4 regions of the Rhizobium sp. SRDI969 genome follow, and region 1 is predicted to be linked to each of the others. Evidence: predicted binding sites of a transcription regulator. Region 1 holds the regulator's gene; each other region holds the start of a gene.
What was found. The regulator LexA, encoded in region 1, represses DNA repair genes until DNA is damaged. The targets are predictions, from matches to a motif close to TGTTCNNNNTGTGTTCNG.

Region 1 (2,201 bases):
ATGTCACCCCGTTAGCAGCCAAATGCGCTTCTGTCACGGCAAGATCGGCAACAGCAAAGAGGATTGCCCGGCCGCGCAGGCCGCGATCTGCGGATGAGCCGGCGATGTCGAAATAGGCCTCCAGCCCTTCCGGCGTCATCAGACCGATTTTCGCATTTGACGCCGCGACATTGACGCCGAAACCGGTTTTCTCGACTGCCGATTGCGCCGCTGCAAGGCCGACGAAGGCAGCGAATGCGGCCGGTTCCGGCGCGCAAAGCGCGATCTCCGTTATGCCGGTCACGCCATTGGCATGCGTCTCCAGCGCGGCGCGGTCGGCCGGCAGCGGATTGATACGCTCGACGGTGAAGAGCAAGAGATCAGGCGCGCGCAGGTCGCCGGCAAAAGCCAGCTTGAAGCCGGCAATCGTCTCGGAGCCGTCCGGCATCGTCATCGGCCGGTTGAACTGCAGCATCTCCCCGGCGCTCGACCCGTTGCCGACGAAATCCTGATGATCGATGCCGGCATCCTTGCTGCCGAAGGCCACCGCCGAAAGCCCCTCCGCGCCGCAACGGAAGCGGAAAGCCCGGTTGCGAGCGGTGAAGACATTGCCTCGTCGCGCCGATGCCTCGCTCTCCTCGACGCTCGCGATCCCGAGCGGCTCCAGATAGGTCTTGTCGGCAAAGAAGACGCAGGCATTCTCCGTTCCGAAGGGATGGCGCGCATCGGCGGCAACGGTGAAGCCGAGCTTGCCGAGCCTTTCGCGCGCCAGATCGATGTCGACGACCGGCAGCACGACATGATCCAGCGGGTACGGTTTGGTGGAATGCGTGTTCATCATATCCCTCCTCAAATCGGCAAGAGATGTGCGACAGCGCCACCCTCAATGCAAGACATGTGTCCAATCCGGCGAATGAAAATAAGAATCTCGACGAGTTGGTTCCAAGTTTTACGGAAATTTAGCTACTTGCGGAACACATATGGAACATATAGTGTCTGTTCTGGATTTGTTTCAATCACGAGGTCACAACGTCGATGCTCACGCGCAAACAACAGGAGCTTCTCCTTTTCATTCATGAGCGCATGAAGGAATCCGGCGTTCCGCCATCTTTCGACGAAATGAAGGATGCCCTGGACCTCGCTTCGAAGTCCGGGATTCATCGCTTGATTACAGCGCTCGAGGAACGTGGCTTCATTCGCCGCCTACCGAACCGGGCCCGCGCGATCGAGGTCATCAAGCTTCCGGAGGCCTACAGCCCCAGCATCCAGCCGCGGCGTGGCTTTTCGCCGAGCGTCATCGAGGGCAGCCTCGGCAAGCCACAGCCGGTCGCCGCTCCTGCCCCTGCAAAACCCGTCGCCGACAACGGCAACTCGGTCTCCGTGCCGGTCATGGGCCGCATCGCCGCCGGTGTTCCGATCTCGGCGATCCAGAACAACACCCACGACATCGTCGTTCCGGCCGACATGCTCGGTTCCGGTGAACATTATGCGCTGGAGGTCAAGGGCGATTCGATGATCGACGCCGGCATCTTTGACGGCGACACCGTGATCATCCGCAACGGCAGCACCGCAAGTCCTGGCGACATCGTCGTTGCTCTCGTCGACGACGAGGAAGCGACACTCAAACGCTTCCGCCGCAAGGGCGCCTCGATTGCGCTCGAAGCCGCCAACCCGGCTTACGAGACCCGGATTTTCGGGCCGGACCGTGTCAAGGTTCAGGGCAAGCTCGTCGGTCTTATTCGCCGCTATCACTGACCTTGGCTAGACCGGGCTCGGTAAAACTATTGCTGCGCCAGTCATAGGCGCGATGGCGCATCCATGGCCGCGACAATGCATCGAATGCGGTTGCCACCTCCAGGCCGGCGTTCGTGAAGCGCAACTCGACGGAACCGGTCCTGCGCAGCGTTTCACCGGTGAAGAGCGTCGCACCTGAGCGGCAGCTGTTGAAGCGCAGGCGGACCGACGTCACGACGATATCGGCGGCGTCGCATGCGGGGCCGAGATAGGCGGCATTGTCGATGACGGCCACGACCTGGCCATTGCCAAGCCTTGATGTGCACCAGGCCTTTTTGACGCAGGAAAAGCGGTTTGCTTCACCGGCCGCTGCGGCTGCACGCATCGCGGTCCTCGCTTCGGTCTGCTGATCGCGGGAAAGCCTGACGCGGCGGTCTTCTCCCTCCGGCGGGATAGCAGGACCATCCAGCATCTTCGGCGGATCATGC
Region 2 (2,201 bases), 1.8 Mb from region 1:
CCCTGACGGCGCGGTTGTAATCCTCGGCCATCTGCCTGAAATTGCCCGGCAGGTCGGACGGCAGGGTGGCTTCAAGATCGCCTTTCGACAGCGCTTCCAGACCGCGGCGCAGTTGCTCCAGGGCGATCGCCTGGTCGGATTCGGCCTGGGCGCGCTCTTCTTCCAAGGCGCGACGCTTGGCTTCGAGCGTTTCCAGATAGACCGAGATGGAATAATCCACGTCGAGCATGCCTGATTTGATGACGGCCGACAGCTTCTCGGCCAATGCCTTGCCCTCTCGGCGCGCAAAGATCGACGGCCACTGCTTCTCCATGATGCCTTTGACGAGCTCGGACATGACGATGGCGTAACCGCCGATATACCAGCGCGGCTCCAGCCCGATGCGGGCGTGGGTGCGGCCGACTGCGGTCACGCCGTTGACATAGCTCTCATCGAACGCGCCGCCGGCAAGATTGGCCCAATGATCCTGCTGGCGCTTCTTGGCATGGCCGACGTGATTCTTATCGGCGAAGAAGCCGGCGACAGCAGGGGTCTTGGCGATCTTGGCGTAGAATTTGTCGAGGGCGCCGCCGATCAGCTCTGATATCACAGGGCGCAGATCCCGCATCGACTTGCGCGCCGCCTCATCCAGTTCGATGAAATCGAGGCGCTGCCTGAGGGCATTGTCGGTCTGCTGGGCGGTCATGGAGATCTCTGTACTTGGCGCGCGGCGCGGGACGGAATTTCTGCGCCGCAGGTTTTGGCCAATATGGTTGAGCAATCGTTAAATCGGACGGCGATTTCTTCTCGCCGAGCGAGAAGAACGATAGCGTGCGAGGATATTGCACGCCGTCCATTCCGTTCACGTTTTGATCTATATATCGCCGTTTCTTCTGTTATGCTTGCCGCATGACCATCCATTCCGAATCGCTCGCCCTTTCCCTTGCCTCGATCAGTCCGGCCATGCTGGCGCTTGCCGGCGGCGTTCTCGCCGCCCTCGCCCTGCTAGTGATCGTGCTTCTGCTGCGCGGCGCCAGCCTTCGCCGCGAGCAGGCGGAGGAAGCGAGCTTTCGTGCCGAGGAAAACGAAGCGCGGATGGCCGAGCTTTTGAAGATCCAGGCCGAGATGCAGGGCCGCATCGCGGCGATGACCGAGGTCTTCGGCGCGCGGCAGAGCGAACTCAACCAGACGATCAGCCAGCGCCTCGACGGCATGTCGCAGCGCATGAGCTCGACGATCACCGAGCAGACGAAATCGACGCATGAGAACCTGCAAAGGCTGCAGGAGCGGCTGGCGGTCATCGATGCCGCGCAGAACAATATCCAGACGCTCGCCAAGGATGTCGTCGGACTGCAGGCCATTCTGTCCAACAAGCAGACGCGCGGCGCCTTCGGCCAGTCCAGGATGGAAACGATTGTTGCCGACGGTCTGCCGATGGGCGCCTACGCCTTCCAGCAGACGCTGTCCAACGGTTCACGGCCGGACTGCACGATCCGCATGCCGAACGGCGCGCCGCCGCTGGTGATCGACGCGAAATTTCCGCTCGAAGCCTGGAACGCGATCCGCGACGCCGGCAGCCCCGAGGCAGGCAAGATCGCCGGCCAGCAGTTCCGCCGCGATATGGAAATCCATATCCGAGACATTTCCGAGAAATATCTGATCCAGGGGGAAACGCAGGATACGGCCTTTCTCTTCGTGCCATCCGAATCGATCTTCGCCGAGATCCACGAGCACTTCGAGCCGGTGGTGCAGAAGGCGCACCGCGCGCGTATCGTCATCGTCTCGCCGTCGCTGCTGATGTTGTCGATCCAGGTCATCCAGGCCGTGCTCAAGGATCAGCGCATGCGGGCGCAGGCGCATCTGATCCAGGGCGAGGTGGCAATCCTGATGGACGATCTCAGCCGCCTCGACGAGCGGGTGCGCAAGCTGCAAGGCCATTTCGCCATGGCGCAGAAGGATATCGACATGGTGGTCACGTCGGCCGACAAGCTGACCAAACGCGGCGCCAAGATCGAAGCGCTGGAATTTGAGGCGGGCGGCGGCGATGCACCCCCCGCCCGCGACGGCGAGGCCGCGGCCAAATCGGTAGAAAGCCGCACCGGTCTTCTGAAGCTCCGGGTGGTTGACGAGGAGTGATCGCTTCGGGCAGTGTCTCGCCCGCATGAAACAGTAGGAGCATGATGTCGGCCGAAAACCGATCACACTTTTCGGCATCATGCTCT
Region 3 (2,201 bases), 1.9 Mb from region 1:
TGTCGAGCGGCACGGCCGGACCGGAAAATGCCGTTGCCGCCGGCTTTTCGTCGGCGACGATCCCCCGTGCCGCGAGGAAACGCCAGAGCCCGTCGGCGTCCTTTTTCGCCAATACCGGATCGACGTCGCGTTTGCCGCGCAGCTCGACGGTGACGGAAAGTCTGCCGGGCAGCTCGAATAGGCGTTCGCCGGGAATTTCATATTTCCATGCAAAGCCGACGGCCTCCTCGAAGGCCGAGCTTTCTCCATCCGAAAGCAGCACGGCTTCCATGTCGAGTGCAGCGGCAAGATCGGCCGCCTCCGGCCAGAAGGCCTCGTCGATATAGGCATATTGCAGCGATTCATCGTCGCAATGCAGGTCGAGCACGAGATCGGCCCCGAGCGCCAAATGCAGCAACTGTCGCTTCAATCTGCCGGTAGCCGGATAATCGTCGAGGTCTTCGATCAGCGTCGGGCGATCGGCCACGGAGATCCGCGGAAAGTCCCGGTTGAAATTGGTGCGCGAGCCCAGGTCGAAACGGCCCTGCAATTCGCCGAAATGCGATTGCGCCGCACCGATCGGATTGGCCTGCGGCACGATGGTGATGTCGCCGGCGATCCCGCCTTGGCTTTCCGCCTGCCGCAGCCTCTCGCAGAGGAAATGCAACAGCACCGTTCCCGGCAGTTCGCCGGCATGCAGTGCCGCCTGGATATAGGACTTCGGCGCCTTCGGATCGCCGCCCGTAAAGCGCAGCACCGGCAGCCGCCACTCCGCTCCCGGCGTATCGCCCGGGATGATGATCTCTGAAACGTCCATGCTGATTTCGCTCCCCGTTTGCACCAATGCCGGAACAGGCTTTCGGAGCTTTATGCGCGGAAATCAGGCAAGCGCAAGCCGAGATCCGCGAACACTTTGCCCTTAGCCCAGCAGTGGCCAGCGATCGATAATCCGATGTTCGGTTTTTCCGAGAACACTGTGGATGAGCAGGAATTCGGACGCCGTCCATGAAACGGGTGTGTCGAGAGTCGTCGGCGGCACGGCCTTGCGGTCGTAGAGCAGCGTCATATGCGGCGTGAAATCCCGCCTGATATTATGCCGCAATCCGGCATTGTGCATGCCGACGCCCAGTTGGACATGCACTCGGGTGAGCGGTTTCCGTCCGCCCTCGCCGCAAAGCACAAGCGCTCGCGCCTGCGGGAATCGCATGATCCGGTCAAAGGTCACTGCGATCGGCGCACTTTCGACCGTGGCGCCGGCCTGCCGTGCCGCGAAGACCACATCCTCCGGCAGCTTCGGATAGTCTCCGACCCCGATGATCGACACATGCAATGTCGTCAAGCGCGGCCTGCCGGAAAGGGAGAAGGCTCGACGATAGTCATCGGCGATTGCGGCCGCCTGCTGCTCGATGGCATCAGGAGGACAGAGCGCAAAGAAAAGCCGGTGTCCGCTGGCGTAGCTTTCGTTCCGCTGTCCGCGATCATTTTTGTCGTCTCCGAAGTCGAGGGGCATTTGGTTCATGGAATTTCCGGTCGTCATGACCCGCCTCGTCGTTTCCAAAACGCGCCGAAGGATACTCCGAAAGAAGGTGATATCAAGAACAAAAAGAGAACATACTTGCCTGATAGGCTCGGCGTCACACTCATCCGAGCCGTCGCCGCAGGAGGGCTGACGTGGAGGTTCGGGCAACAGTGCAGGGGCGCATCGCAATCTTTCCTGAAAGCCCGGCGCGCGCAAGAAGCGGGTTGAAACCGCGGCCGTCCCATACGATTTTGAGGGTCATCGAAAACGCGGAGGCTGTGTCATGGCTGAGACAACCCACCACTATCTCATCTTCGAAACCGCGGGCGGTTTCTGCGGCATCGCCTGGAGCGACGCCGGCATCACCCGCTTCCAACTGCCGACCAAATCAGCGGAAGCGACCGAACGGCTGCTGTTGCGCCGCCTGCCGGATGCCGAACCCGGTGCGCCGACGCCTGCTGTGCGCGAGACGGTCGCTGCGGTGAAGCGCTACTTCCAGGGTGAAGAGACCGATTTTTCCGGTGTCGAACTCGATCTTGCCGGCCAGGATGCCTTCTTCCGGGATATTTATGTGGCGGCAAGGCGTGTCGGCTGGGGCCGCACCACGACTTACGGCGCGCTGGCCAAGGAGCTCGGCGTCGGGCCGGAAGCCGCCCGCGACGTCGGCCAGGCGATGGCGAAGAACCCTGTCGCTTTGATCATC
Region 4 (2,201 bases), 1.0 Mb from region 1:
GAGGCGGCGTAGGCGTCGTGTGGCAGGCCTCAGGCGCAAACCGGAATTGTTGCAGGCGCGTTGCAAGACCCCTCCCCAACCCCTCCCCACAAGGGGGAGGGGCCAAGCCGTGGTCCCGGCGGCGACCAAAGGAGAGGTCCTGCCGGCTGTTACCGTTAGTTTGGTACGATGCGGGGTCACGTGAAGCAGTGCGGCACGTTAGCCCCTCCCCCTTGTGGGGAGGGGTTGGGGAGGGGTCTTGAGACGGGCGCCGGCGCGGTGATCCCCCGCAGGATCGACAGGCAGACCCTGTCGAAATCGCTTTCGACAACTGGCTGCGCGTCTTTGCGCTGACCTGGAAGAACAGCCCGTCATCGTGAGGCCAGGACGATTTCGTCGCGCGGCTGGTCGTCTTGAAATTGCGCTCGGCGCGGATTTCGAGAGATTATCGGCCACGCTAGCGGCTCGATACACGCACTGCGCCGGCAGCTCGGAGACTGCGCTGGACGGCGGCGACCTGTCTGGATGCGATATCCACCGAGACCTCGATCTCGCCTTCGAGTGGCGCATCGCGACGGGCGCCATCGTCATGAGAGGCATCCCCGCCCGATGGCGCCGAGCCGGCGCTGTTCCGGTCGCTTGCCGACTGGATAAAGATGTCGGGCCTCGAAATCCCATGCTGCTGAACCAGATGTTCGACCGCCAGGTCGGCGGCTTCGCGTGTTTCGAACCTGGCTCGGATCGTGGTCGTGCTATCGTCCGCCATTGGCTGCCTCCTGATATCGATGTCCACACGATGAGAACGCCTTGGGCGGCTGGTAGTTTCGACGGCGGTCCCGGCCGCCGATTGGAATCGTTGATATCGCATTCCAAGCCTGCTATGTTCTGTTTTTGTTTCGGCGCGCAATTTCAGAGGCCGATCCCATCGCGATCGCTGAAGCCGCCATGAACGAGACAAGCTCACCCCCCATCCGGAAAATCGTCCATGTCGACATGGATGCTTTTTATGCGTCGGTCGAGCAGCGCGATAATGCGGACTTGCGCGGCAAACCGATTGCCGTCGGCGGGTCGGCCGCCCGGGGTGTGGTGGCGGCGGCGAGCTATGAGGCCCGCAAATTCGGTGTTCACTCGGCAATGCCGTCTGTGACCGCCAAGCGCAAATGTCCTGACCTGATCTTCGTGCCGCCGCGCTTTGCCGTCTACAAGGCGGTGTCGCAGCAGATCCGCGAGATCTTTGCCGAATACACGCCGCTGATCGAGCCGCTGTCGCTCGACGAGGCCTATCTCGATGTGACGCAAAATCTGAAGGGCATGACGATCGCCACCGAGGTGGCTCTGGAGATCCGCGCCAAGATCAAGCAAGTCACCGGCCTCGACGCGTCGGCCGGGATTTCCTACAACAAGTTCCTTGCCAAGATGGCAAGTGACCTCAACAAGCCGAACGGCCAGGCTGTGATCACGCCGAAGAACGGGCCGGCCTTCGTCGAGCAGCTTCCCGTCCGGAAATTCCATGGCGTCGGACCGGCAACCACTGAGAAGATGCATCAACTCGGGATCGACACAGGCGCCGATCTCAAGGAGAAGACACTGGAGTTCCTCGTCGAGCATTTCGGCAAGTCGGGCCCCTATTTTTACGGCATCGCCCGCGGCATCGACGAGCGCCAGGTCAAGCCCGACCGGGTGCGCAAATCCGTCGGCGCCGAAGATACCTTCTCAGAGGACCTCCACGCCTTGGAGCCTGCTCGCGAAGGGCTCCAGCCGCTGATCGAAAAGGTGTGGGCTTACTGCGAGGCCAACGGCATTGCCGCCAAGACAGTGACGCTCAAGGTGAAATATGCCGACTTCAGCCAGATCACGCGCAGCAAGACGGTTCTGACACCCCTGCCGGCAATCGCCGACCTCGAGGATCTGGTCAACCTGCTGCTCGCGCCGATCTTTCCGCCGCGAAAGGGCATACGGCTGCTCGGCGTCACCCTCTCCTCGCTGGAAGGACGAGCACCGGCCGCGGAACCGCAACTGCGGCTGACGTTTTAGGCGCGAGCGCCAATTCGAACGCCTCATCGGAATCTTCGCTGACATCCTGAGCTTTGCTCGCGCTCTCCTCGCGTCAATGTGCGTGGCGTCTTTGATATCGGTCGCCAACCTGACGCGCCGGCCTGGGCGGATGCGCGGCGGGCTTGGTCTTCCAGGGGGCCAGCACCGTCGGCATGCCGGCTTCGAGG

Region 2: a site for LexA is predicted at 839-856, ahead of N2A41_RS00285 (DNA recombination protein RmuC). Genes of this name have one in related genera too.
Region 3: a site for LexA is predicted at 1,574-1,591, ahead of N2A41_RS23710 (2'-5' RNA ligase family protein). Genes of this name have one in related genera too.
Region 4: a site for LexA is predicted at 861-878, ahead of dinB (DNA polymerase IV). Genes of this name have one in related genera too.

Annotation. Positions count from the first base shown of each region.
Region 1 is NZ_CP104035.1:1,815,700-1,817,900, reverse strand. Features, by position in the region: gene N2A41_RS09195 (VOC family protein) at 1-817, opposite strand, end outside; gene lexA (transcriptional repressor LexA) at 1,015-1,734, shown strand; gene N2A41_RS09185 (ComEC/Rec2 family competence protein) at 1,715-2,201, opposite strand, start outside.
Region 2 is NZ_CP104035.1:56,575-58,775, reverse strand. Features, by position in the region: gene N2A41_RS00290 (globin-coupled sensor protein) at 1-685, opposite strand, end outside; gene N2A41_RS00285 (DNA recombination protein RmuC) at 889-2,115, shown strand.
Region 3 is NZ_CP104035.1:4,812,546-4,814,746, forward strand. Features, by position in the region: gene N2A41_RS23705 (succinylglutamate desuccinylase/aspartoacylase domain-containing protein) at 1-796, opposite strand, end outside; gene N2A41_RS23710 (2'-5' RNA ligase family protein) at 899-1,498, opposite strand; gene N2A41_RS23715 (methylated-DNA--[protein]-cysteine S-methyltransferase) at 1,782-2,201, shown strand, end outside.
Region 4 is NZ_CP104035.1:795,841-798,041, forward strand. Features, by position in the region: gene N2A41_RS03805 (acyl-[ACP]--phospholipid O-acyltransferase) at 1-12, shown strand, start outside; gene N2A41_RS03810 (hypothetical protein) at 437-745, opposite strand; gene dinB (DNA polymerase IV) at 925-2,013, shown strand; gene N2A41_RS03820 (DUF982 domain-containing protein) at 2,087-2,201, opposite strand, start outside.